Regions from separate parts of the Ruminococcus sp. AF17-12 genome, predicted to be linked through region 1. Evidence: predicted binding sites of a transcription regulator. Region 1 holds the regulator's gene; the other holds the start of a gene.
What was found. The regulator LexA, encoded in region 1, represses DNA repair genes until DNA is damaged. The targets are predictions, from matches to a motif close to CNAACANNTGTTNG.
Positions count from the first base shown of each region.

Region 2: the regulator LexA is predicted to act here: its motif matches at 2,338-2,351, upstream of recA (recombinase RecA).

Region 1 covers NZ_QUGY01000002.1:117,767-123,518, forward strand. Annotated here, with positions in the region: gene DWW77_RS02685 (biotin/lipoyl attachment domain-containing protein) at 1-1,153, opposite strand, end outside; gene lexA (transcriptional repressor LexA) at 1,368-1,988, shown strand; gene rsfS (ribosome silencing factor) at 2,166-2,531, opposite strand; gene yqeK (bis(5'-nucleosyl)-tetraphosphatase (symmetrical) YqeK) at 2,538-3,152, opposite strand; gene nadD (nicotinate-nucleotide adenylyltransferase) at 3,139-3,780, opposite strand; gene yhbY (ribosome assembly RNA-binding protein YhbY) at 3,797-4,087, opposite strand; gene obgE (GTPase ObgE) at 4,099-5,391, opposite strand; gene rpmA (50S ribosomal protein L27) at 5,456-5,743, opposite strand; gene DWW77_RS02725 (ribosomal-processing cysteine protease Prp) at 5,749-5,752, opposite strand, start outside.
Region 2 covers NZ_QUGY01000007.1:86,025-91,776, forward strand. Annotated here, with positions in the region: gene rny (ribonuclease Y) at 1-449, opposite strand, end outside; gene DWW77_RS09420 (regulatory protein RecX) at 743-1,231, opposite strand; gene recA (recombinase RecA) at 1,235-2,287, opposite strand; gene uraA (uracil permease) at 2,552-3,802, opposite strand; gene pepT (peptidase T) at 3,991-5,217, shown strand; gene DWW77_RS09440 (putative polysaccharide biosynthesis protein) at 5,401-5,752, opposite strand, start outside.

The DNA of each region.
Region 1 (5,752 bases):
TGTCTGTGATCTCATCACGGCCATAGATACCGGCATTGACAAAGGTTGTCGTACTGTCGCCTTTTTTATTTCTGCCGGAAAGCATAAATCCGGATTGCTGTGTTTCATCATCCGTCGTAAGATATTTGGAAGGTATTGCATAAAACTCCTTCGTTACGATAGAAGATAACGGGATCTTTAAACCTGTCACATTGTTCGTGACAAGTTCTATTTCCAGAAACCGGTCTGACGCATATCGGATCAGTCCCTTATTAAAATCAATCTTACCGTATTTAGCCCCATCGATCTCCATGATCGAAAAGTCTCCTGTCTGCGTCAGATCATCTTTCAGGAACTTGACGCGGATCGATGTACGCTCCTTCAGATTAGCAGCCTGCTTCTCACTTAAAGGGATCAAAAGACTCCAGCGTTCATCTGTAATGATCGTATAAATATCATCTCCGGCCTTTATCTGTCCATCTGTTTTCAGATCCGTTTCCTGATAGGAATTCTGATCAAAATCAGCAGCTGTGACATTATCAACGGTTTTGGTTTCGTAGCCATCTGTAGAATACAGGATGATCCCGTCTGTCTGCGCACGGCGGATATTTGGATCACTGGAAACTATAGTTGTAACTGTGGCTTCCTCTCCATCTTCAGACGTCGTGCTTGCAGAAGAAGCTCCCGAACTGTCTGAAGCATACTGAAGGATGCTTCCATTGAGCTGATATTTAAAACTATAGGCACTGTTGAATTTGCTGGGATCAAATCCTTTGGAAAAGCTTTGCATATTACTGCGTATATCCGCCAGTTCCTCTCTGCTCAGAGAGGTTACATTGTCTGCAGATCTTGAACTGTTCAGGCTGTAGACAGCACCGTTGGCATTGATCTTGGTACCTTCCCTTGCGTAATATGTAACGTAACCGCCCGCATCTGCCTGCACTACGTTCTCTGTCATGATCGCCAGCCCTGTGTATGTCTCATTCATGGATAACGGACCGGAGGGAACCTGATAAGATTCCATATGAGAAGCTGTAAGATAAAGAATCACACTAAAGATCATATAGATAAAAATTGCTCCGAACATTACAGTTCCAATGTTCAGACCAAAAATTTTACGAAGCTTTGCTAAGAATCCCGGAGTTTTTCCGGAATGTACTTTATTATCCGGCAAATGAATGCCTCCTTTACATCGTTCATCTCTTAAAGTTCGTTTTATTGTAACATTTTATTTAAATGAATACAAGCTTTAAAACGTGCGAACATACTTTCCGAATATCCGTTTGCCATTTTTTCAAAAGTATGTTATACTATTCAAAATATAATTTCGTGATGCTGTCATATTATGGTCGACAGCAGATAAAATCAACCCAGGGAGGTAAGTACACATGACATATGGCAGAATCAGTAAAAAGCAGCAGGAAATACTGGATTATATGAAAAATGAGATCCTTAACAGAGGTTTTCCGCCCTCCGTCCGTGAAATCTGTGAAGCAGTAAACCTGAAATCCACATCTTCCGTTCACTCCCATCTGGAAGCTCTGGAAAAAAACGGATATATCCGCAGAGATGCCACCAAGCCCCGTGCGATCGAGATCATTGATGATAATTTCAATCTGGTCCGCCGCGAGGTTGTCAATGTTCCTCTTGTAGGCACTGTTGCTGCCGGACAGCCGATCCTGGCAGTGGAAAATATCGATGCTTACTTTCCGATCCCGGCTGAATATATGCCCAATGAACAAAGTTTCATGCTGACTGTCAAAGGCGACAGTATGATCAATGCAGGTATTTTTGATGGAGATCAGGTTCTTGTAAAGCAGCAGGCAACAGCAGAAAACGGCGACATGGTAGTTGCTCTGATCGATGATTCTGCAACAGTTAAGACTTTCTACAAAGAAAATGGTTATTATCGACTTCAGCCGGAGAACGACAATATGGAACCGATCATCATCACCGGTAATCTGCAGATCCTCGGCAAAGTATTTGGTGTATTTCGTTTCTTTTCATGATAATATAAACAACAGATCCCACCCAATGTAATGTGATTTAAAAAGAGAGATATCTTTAAGGTAGCTGTACAGCCCCACAAAGATATCTCTCTTTTTTTTCAGCAGAAAACTTCTGCTTTTTGATTTCTTCTTATTTAGTTCACATAATATTTTTACAGTAAACTAATATAACAAATTTTACTCATTCTCACCAAGAAATTCTTCCGCATCAAGAATCTTGCCGTCTCTCCAAATCCTCTCAAGATCGTAGAAAAGTCTGTTTTCCTCATCAAAGATATGGATGATCATATCACCGTAATCCATGAGGACCCAGCTGGAGTTTCTGGTTCCCTCGATCTGTTTTGCTTCATATCCGGCACGGCCAAGCATTTCATCTGCATTGTCAACCATTGCCTGTACCTGATTCTGGTTGGAAGCACTTGCGATCACAAAATAATCTGCGATCACGGAAACCTCATGGATATCAATGATCTTGATATCCTTTGCTTTTTTATCATCCAGTGCCTTGCAGGCGATCCGGACCATCTCTTTTTCGATACTCATAGAATTTTAATCCTCCTGTCTGTTGGCTGCATCCTGCATTTTTCTGTCATGGAGTTCTTTATAATAAACATAAGCATCCCTGGTCGTACTGTCGATTTCCTTGGGATTTTCCTCCAGATATTCCAGTGTATCCTTTAAAATCTCATACATACACTCATCCAGATCTTCAAAAGCAATCTTTCGCACCTTCGCAAGATTCGGAGCTTTGTCACGCATTGGTTCAATATAGTCTGAAATATATACGATCTTCTCAAGAAGGCTCATTCCCGGTCTTCCTGTTGTATGATAAGTGATCGCTGTCAGGATCTCTTCGTCTTTAATATCATATTTACTGCTGGCCACATAAGCCCCCAGTTTGGCATGAAGAAGAAACGGATGATCCTTTTCAAAATCTGATACCGGAATATCATGCTGGCTGCACAGCTTCAGTTTCTTTTTATTAGGAATACACTTTGCACTGTCATGAAGAAGTCCTGCAGCCTGTGCATCCTCCAGATCATAATCATAAACCATGGCAAGCGCAGCACAAGTGTACATAACCCCCATTGTATGCTCAAATCTGGCCTCATCCAGATATTTGGAAAGTTTCTTTTTTATCTTGATAAAATCATATTTTCCCATCTGAATCATTTCCTTTATAGATATCGTTTTTCTCAATATAGGAAATCACAGGCTTGGGAACATAATAGCGGAGACTCTGCCCGCTTTCATGCCAGGAACGGAGCAGCTCACTGGAAACATCAATATTCATGGTATCCAGTCGAATAAAATTCCCGTTATACTTCTGTGACAGAAGTTGCATCTGCTGATCAAGTTCCTTCAATGGAGTATGATCTCTGGTTGCCACTACCAGTACTGCTTCCTGACAAATGCGTTCCGGTTCCATCCAGGTATCAAAATTAAAAAGCGAATCTGCACCGATGATAAAATAATACTCTGTGTCCGGATTCGCTTTATTCAGCTGTTCCAGAGTCCGGTAAGTATACGTATAGCCTTCCTCATGCATCTCGATCAGAGACAGCTCAAAGTGAGGATTATCCTCTATGGCAAGACGGACCATTTCCGCACGCTGTTCATCAGTCGCTCTGCCCTTACGGTTCCGTTTATGAGGTGGATTTCCGCAGGGCATGAACAAAACTTTATCAAGCTCAAGCTGTTCATAGGCTTTTTCTCCCAGGATCAAATGCCCCATATGAATGGGATCAAAAGTACCACCCATGATTCCTATTTTTTTTGTTGCTTTGCTCATTTATAACCTCCCGAGATTACGGAAGAATGATTTTTTTCTTGTCCTTTTTACCTTCTCTGTAGAGAACGATCTTTTTACCGATCACCTGTACTACCTGAGATCTTGTTCTCTCTGCAAGAACCTGTGCCATTTCACGTGGATCCTCCAGACAGTTCTGAAGAACGCTGATCTTGATCAGCTCTCTTGCTGCAAGAGCTTCCTCAACAGCAGCGGTATTTTCAGGAGTAAGACCACCCTTGCCAAGCTGAAGGATCGGATCCATTGTCATGGCAAGGCCTTTTAAATATGCTCTCTGCTTACTTGTCATTGTCATACCTCTTATTTATAATAATCAAAATCAAAGCCATACATACGAACCGTATCGCCTTCCTGGATACCGGCTTTTTCCAGTTCCTCCAGGATACCGCCCTCTTTCAGGAATTTCTGGAAGAAGGCAAATCCCTTCTCAGAATCCAGATTTGTATAGCCAAGCATTTTTTCAATCTTAGGACCTTCCACAAGGAATACTTCCGGATCTTCCTCGCTGCGCTCCACAGTAAACGGAAGATTTTCATTTACAAGAACATCTTCCGGGAAGAATTCCTGTTCAAACACTACCGGTTTCATCGGGCTCTTATCCAGAAGCTCTTTCACATGGAAAAGGAGTTCTCTGACACCCTGCCCGGTAACGGCTGAAATTGGATAAACCGGAATACCCTGTGGCTCAAATTCTGCTTTCAGTTGATCAATAGGGCTTTCTTCGCCATCATCAAAAATACAGTCAATCTTGTTGGCTGCGATCACCTGCGGTCTTGCTGCAATTTCCGGATTGTAGGCCTCCAGTTCTTTATTGATCTTGTGGATATCCTCCACTGGATCACGACCTTCTACGGAAGCGGCATCTACAATGTGGATGATAACTCGTGTACGCTCAATATGACGGAGGAATTCATGTCCAAGCCCCACACCTTCCGATGCACCTTCGATCAGTCCCGGGATATCAGCGATAACAAAGCCGCCGTTATCAGTATCTACAACGCCAAGATTAGGGCTCAACGTTGTAAAATGATAGTTAGCGATCTTCGGCTGTGCATTTGTCACACGGGAAAGGAAGGTAGATTTACCTACATTCGGAAAGCCTACCAGACCAACATCTGCGATCACTTTAAGCTCAAGGAGAACCTCAAGCTCCTGAGCCGGCTGTCCAGGCTGGGCATATTTCGGTACCTGCATGGTAGCTGTTGCATAGTGCTGATTGCCTTTTCCACCACGACCGCCTTTTAATACGACCTGTCTACGATTCTCACCGGACATATCCGCGATGACCTTGCCGGATTCCGCATCCATGATCACCGTACCTTCCGGAACCTTCAGGACCACATCCTTACCGTCTGCACCATGGCAGCGTTTTTTACCGCCTTCCTGGCCATCCTCAGCTTTATATTTTCTTCTGTGTCTGTAGTCTCCGAGAGTATTCTGGCCCTCGTCGATCTCAAAAATCACATCACCGCCACGGCCACCATCGCCGCCATCCGGCCCGCCATTAGGTACATACAGCTCACGTCGGAAGCTTACATGTCCGTCGCCGCCTTTACCGGAGCGGATAATGATCCTTGCTCTATCTGCAAACATATTACACCTCTATTCCAAAAAAAGGCTCCAAACCGGATCGATTTGAAGCCTTTTACCTATTTCATTACTCTGCGTCTACAGGAACGATAGAAACCTGTTTCTTATCGCGACCTTTTCTTGTGAATCTTACGACTCCGTCTGTAAGTGCAAATAAAGTATAGTCTTTACCGCAGCCTACGTTTTCACCTGGGTGAATCTTGGTTCCGCGCTGTCTGTAAAGAATGTTTCCGGCTTTTACAAACTGTCCGTCTGCTCTTTTCGCACCTAATCTCTTAGACTCGGAATCACGACCGTTCTTTGTAGAACCAACTCCCTTTTTATGTGCGAATAACTGAAGGTTCATCTTCATCATTGTTGTTAC
Region 2 (5,752 bases), on a different contig from region 1:
GTAAGACCTGAAACTCGTTCCAGTTCCTGTACTCCTTTTTCCTCAAGTTCATTTACTCGTTTTTCTTTTTCTTGTAACTCGTTAAATTTCGCTGTACATTCCAGCTCACGCTTCTCCACTGCATTGGCTTTTTTGTCAACAGATTCCTCTTTTGACAAAACTCGCTTCTCGTATCTCTGCAGCTCGTTTCTCCGTTCCTTGGTTTCCCTTTCCAGTTCATTTTTAGTTCGCAGAGATTCTTCCTTTACTTCAAGTAAAGTTTCACGTTTCTTGGTCTCTGCTGCTTTCAATGCTTCATCAAGAATATTCCTTGCCTTATCCTCTGCTGTACCTATGATTTCCGCATCCTTGCGTACTTTCTTGTCAACAGCAACCTTGCAAGTAACAGGAACTGCAATAAGTAGCGTGACTACCACAGCGACAATAACACCGATAATTGTGCCTGCCACAGGAGCACCTCCTTATTTAGTTTTCATTGTACAAATACAACAATACAAGTTTAGCTGTTTTTCACATTTATGTCAAGTTTTTCTCATGAAAAAGCAGATTTTGGTTAGCATATATAAACTGGCTCTTTTTCTCCGCAGAGTTATTGTTACTGTTCACTCCGTTCTCAGTAACACGCTTTGCGATGCACAGAATTTATGCTGATCGCATAAATTCGCGCGGTATGTCTCGGGTTTTCTGTGACCTTCGCTCACAAAAAACACCTCGCGGGACATTACCAGTGAACAGTAACGAGTTATTCCATATCACGGTTCACCCGGATGTTCATTTCTTCCAGGGTATGGGAAATATCCTCATACCGGAACGCTCGTCTGGCCAGATATCCATACAGCCTTCGCATCTGTCCTTCATCAAGCTCTGTGTCCGGCGCATATTTCTTCTCGATCGTCCTGCGTAATACCTCCCGCTCGTCCGGTTCCATAAGCTCTTCCATCTCATTCCAGGCATCCAGGGCAGTCTGACGGTCCACACCCTTTAACTGAAGTTCCGAGAGGATCTTCTGACGGCTCCTGGTTTCCATGCGGAAGGAGATATAGGTTCTGGCATAACGGGCATCGTTGATATACCCATAGGACTTCACATAAGCAATGGCATCTTCTACTGCCTCCGGTGAAAATTCAGCCTGACGGAGTTTATCCGTCAGGCCTTTCTCTGTGCGGTCCATATGTTCCAGAAGCCGCATGGCTTTCTTTCTTGCACGGTTTTGTTCTTCCAGATCCAGCATGGATTACTCTTCCTTCTCTGTATCTTCTGCCTGTACTGCTGCTTCTGCTGTCTCATCTGCCGGATCCAGATGATAATGTACACGAACCTTCTTCTCGATCTCATCGCGGATCTCCGGATGCTCTCGCAGGAATAATTTGGCATTCTCACGTCCCTGTCCGATCTTATCCCCTTCATATGCATACCAGGCTCCGCTCTTGTTTACGATGCAGCATTCTGCAGCCAGATCCAGGATATCTCCCTCTCTGGAAATACCGGTTCCGAACATGATATCAAACTCTGCCTGCTTAAATGGCGGAGCCACCTTGTTCTTAACTACTTTCACACGGGTGTGGTTTCCGACCATCTCACCACCCTGCTTCAATGTTTCCACACGGCGTACATCCATACGGACAGATGCATAGAATTTCAGCGCACGTCCACCGGTTGTAGTTTCCGGATTGCCAAACATCACTCCAACCTTTTCACGAAGCTGGTTGATAAAGATCACCACGCAGTTGGACTTGCTGATAACAGCCGTCAGTTTACGGAGTGCCTGTGACATCAGACGGGCCTGCAGACCTACATGGCTGTCTCCCATATCTCCTTCGATCTCAGCCTTGGGGACCAGGGCTGCAACAGAGTCCACGATCACGATATCCACAGCACCGGAACGTACCATAGTCTCTGTGATCTCCAGCGCCTGCTCTCCGTTATCCGGCTGTGAAATATAAAGGTTGTCGATATCAACACCTATACTCTTGGCATAAACAGGATCAAGAGCATGCTCCGCATCGATAAATCCTGCGATTCCGCCTCTCTTCTGCACTTCAGCGACCATATGTAAGGCTACCGTTGTCTTACCACTGGACTCCGGTCCGTAGATTTCCACGATACGTCCCTTAGGAACACCACCTACACCAAGGGCGATATCCAGGCTTAAGCATCCTGTGGGAACTGCCTCCACCTGCATATGGGAACTGGAATCTCCAAGCTTCATGACAGAGCCTTTACCGAACTGTTTCTCAATATTTCCAAGAGCCGCTTCCAGCGCCTTCTGCTTCTCTTCACTGATCATTATGTAATCTCCTATTCTTTATTCTCTTTCTAATCAGGTTTCCTTTAATTCGAACCTTTGTTCGTGTTTTCTGTATTACATAGTATTATAAAACGGAATGATTGTCAATAAGATACTTGAAAATCCCTTTGTTTTTTTGTTGACAGGATCTCTGAAAATCCGACAAAAGGCTTCCCATACATGATTTCTTTTTCCTCTCTGAACGCAAAAAAGCAGATAAAAAGATTTCCCTCTTCATCTGCTTTTTATGCAATATATTTCCTGTCACTGATCGTTGGTCAGCTTCAGTTTGTCCAGAATATAGAATACAAGGCTTAATGCCATGGCAACCACACATGCCAGCACCATACCGGTAAGCTCAACATTTCCAAGCTTCAGGGCAATTCCGGAAAGACCTACAACAAAGACAACGCTTGTCAGCGTCAGATTTCTGGACTTGCTGTAATCCACGTGATTGTCAACCAGCATACGAAGGCCGGAGGTTCCGATCATTCCGTAAAGAAGGAAAGAAATCCCACCGATCACCGGACCGGGAATGGTACTGATCAGGGCTGCCAGTTTACCAAGGAAGGAACAGCAGATAGAAAGCACTGCCGCACCACCGATCACCTGTACACTGTAAACCTTTGTCACTGCCATGACACCGATGTTCTCACCGTAAGTAGTTGTCGGCACAGAACCAAGGCATCCGGAAACTGTGGTAGAGAAGAAATCCGCAAACAGGGATCTGTGGAGACCCGGATCTTTCAGAAGATTTCTTCCAACGATCTTTCCAGTTACGATCTGATGGCCGATATGCTCGGAGGTTACCAGAAGCAATGCCGGAAAGATCGTCATAATGGCCTCAAAATTAAATTTCGGAGATGTAAAGTTGGGAAGAGCCAAAAATGCCGCTTCCCTTACCTGTGTAAAATCCAGAAGCCCGCATGCACCTGCTGCCACATATCCCACAATGATCGCGATCAGGATCGGAATAACAGAAAGGAAGCCCCGGAACAGGATCTGCCCGAATACCGCAACTCCAAGTGTGACCAGAAATACGATCACATTCTTCGGATCTACCTTCTCGTCCAGAAGTCCTGCCGTACTTGCTGCATTTCCCGCAAGTTCCAGACCGATCAGTGCCACTACCGGTCCCATTGCCGCTGTAGGAAGCACGATATCGATCCAATCTGTTCCGCACTGGCGGACGATCAATGCCACGCACATACCAGCAATACCCAGAACAACGAACCCACCAAGGGCATACTCATATCCATACTTGCTGATCACCAGAAGAGCCGGTGAAAGGAAGGCAAAACTGGAGCCCAAATAAGCCGGTGCCTTTCCTTTTGTGATGAAAATAAAAAGGAGTGTTCCCACACCATTCATCAGAAGCACAATAGCCGGACTGATACCAAAAAGGAATGGCACCAGTACGGATGCTCCGAACATGGCGAACATATGCTGGATACTTAACGGTATCAGCATCTTTGCAGGTACTTTTTCTTCGACCTGTATGATTCTTTTTTCCACTCTCAAATCCTCCTGTTTTTTATTATCTCACAGATTATAGCACAGGTTTTCACATCGTGGGAGATTTTTTACATAAATATGCAGGTATTGTGTGTTATACTGTTATTATCTCCGTAAAAACAGGCGGATTCCATAAATACAGCTGCCGTCTGTTCCGGAAGGAATTTTTCAGAAAGGAATATTCTTCTATGAAAGCATACCAACGACTTCTATCCTATGTAAAAATATCCACACCCAGCAATGAAGAAAGCTCTTCTTCCCCCTCTTCCCAGTGCCAGTTTGACCTGGCCCGGCTTCTTGTGGAGGAACTGAAAGGCCTTGGGATCTCTGATGTGTCTCTGGATGAACACTGTTACGTTTATGCACATCTTCCTGCTACAGAAGGTCTGGAGCACTGCAAAGCACTGGGCTTTATCGCTCATATGGATACGGTTTCCGATTTCTGCGACCATGCAGTCACACCGGTGGTCACAGAAGATTACGATGGAAAAGAGCTTCCTCTCGGCACAAGCGGCAGAACTCTTTCCCCGGAAATGTTCCCCCATCTTGCTTCACTTGCCGGGCGTACCCTGATCACCTCAGACGGAACCACGATCCTAGGCGCAGACGACAAGGCCGGCATTGCAGAGATCCTCACTGCGCTGGAGCATATCCTTACGGAAAAAATACCTCACGGACCTCTCTGCGTTGCTTTTACTCCGGATGAAGAGATCGGCATGGGACCGGCCCACTTTGATGTAAAAAAATTCGGTGCGGATTATGCATATACCCTGGACGGTGATACGGAAGGCGAGATCCAGTACGAAAACTTTAACGCCTGCAGTGCAAAAATAACCTTCCAGGGTGTTAATGTACATCCCGGTTCTTCCAAAAATACTATGATCAACGCAGCCCTCGTTGCCATGGAATTTAACTCCATGCTTCCGGCGGCAGATACTCCCAGGAATACAGATAATTACGAAGGATTTTTCCATCTGTGTTCCATGAAAGGAGATGTTTCCCAGGCTGAGCTTCAGTATATTGTCCGGGATCACGATGCCGCTTCTTTTGAGATCCGTCAGAAAACGCTCACACATATCACGGAGATCCTCAATGAAAAATGGGGGGAAGGTACCGTAACTCTTACCATCACCCAGCAGTACCGCAATATGAAAGAGATCATCGATACCTGCCCATGGCTGATATCTCTGGCTGAGGAAGCCTGCCACAGCTGCGGTGTCACACCGCTGATCCTGCCTATCCGCGGCGGCACAGACGGTGCACAGTTAAGCTTTATGGGACTGCCCTGCCCGAATCTCGGAACCGGCGGACATGCCTATCACGGGCCTTATGAGCATATTACAGCAGAAGGAATGGATGCCGCTGTGAACGTTACTCTGGAGATCATAAGACTGTTTTCACAGAAAAAAGCCTAAAAGGAATCCATTCTTCAAAAGCCTGCATTTCCAGAGACCTGATATAATAAAAAAATACTCACAGATCCTCCGGCTGGAAATCTGCCGGAACAAATCTGTGAGTATTTTTTCCTGTGCTAACTGTGTTCACTTTGAGTTCTGCACCGAATAACTGTATTGCCGTTTACTGATCGGACTTACAGATCAGATGATCTTCATCATTCTCGCCAGCTTCTTCATATATCTTCCACCAGGCATCATACCCAGTTCTTCTTCACCGGGCTTGCTTACAAACAGATATACAATAAAGTATACAACTGCTGCCAGGATCACGGAAATACCTAGGCAGATCACATTGGAATGGATCAGTGCATACAGACCGTAATACACCACTCCCGCAACAACCCCCATCGGGATAGATGCAAGGAACGGGCTTAAATAAGCACTTCTCCATGGATTCTTATAGCCCATATATTTCTTGATGGAACGATCGTTGAGAAGACACATCACAACTGCATAAACGATCTGGGCGATGACAATGGTATAAACACCAAGA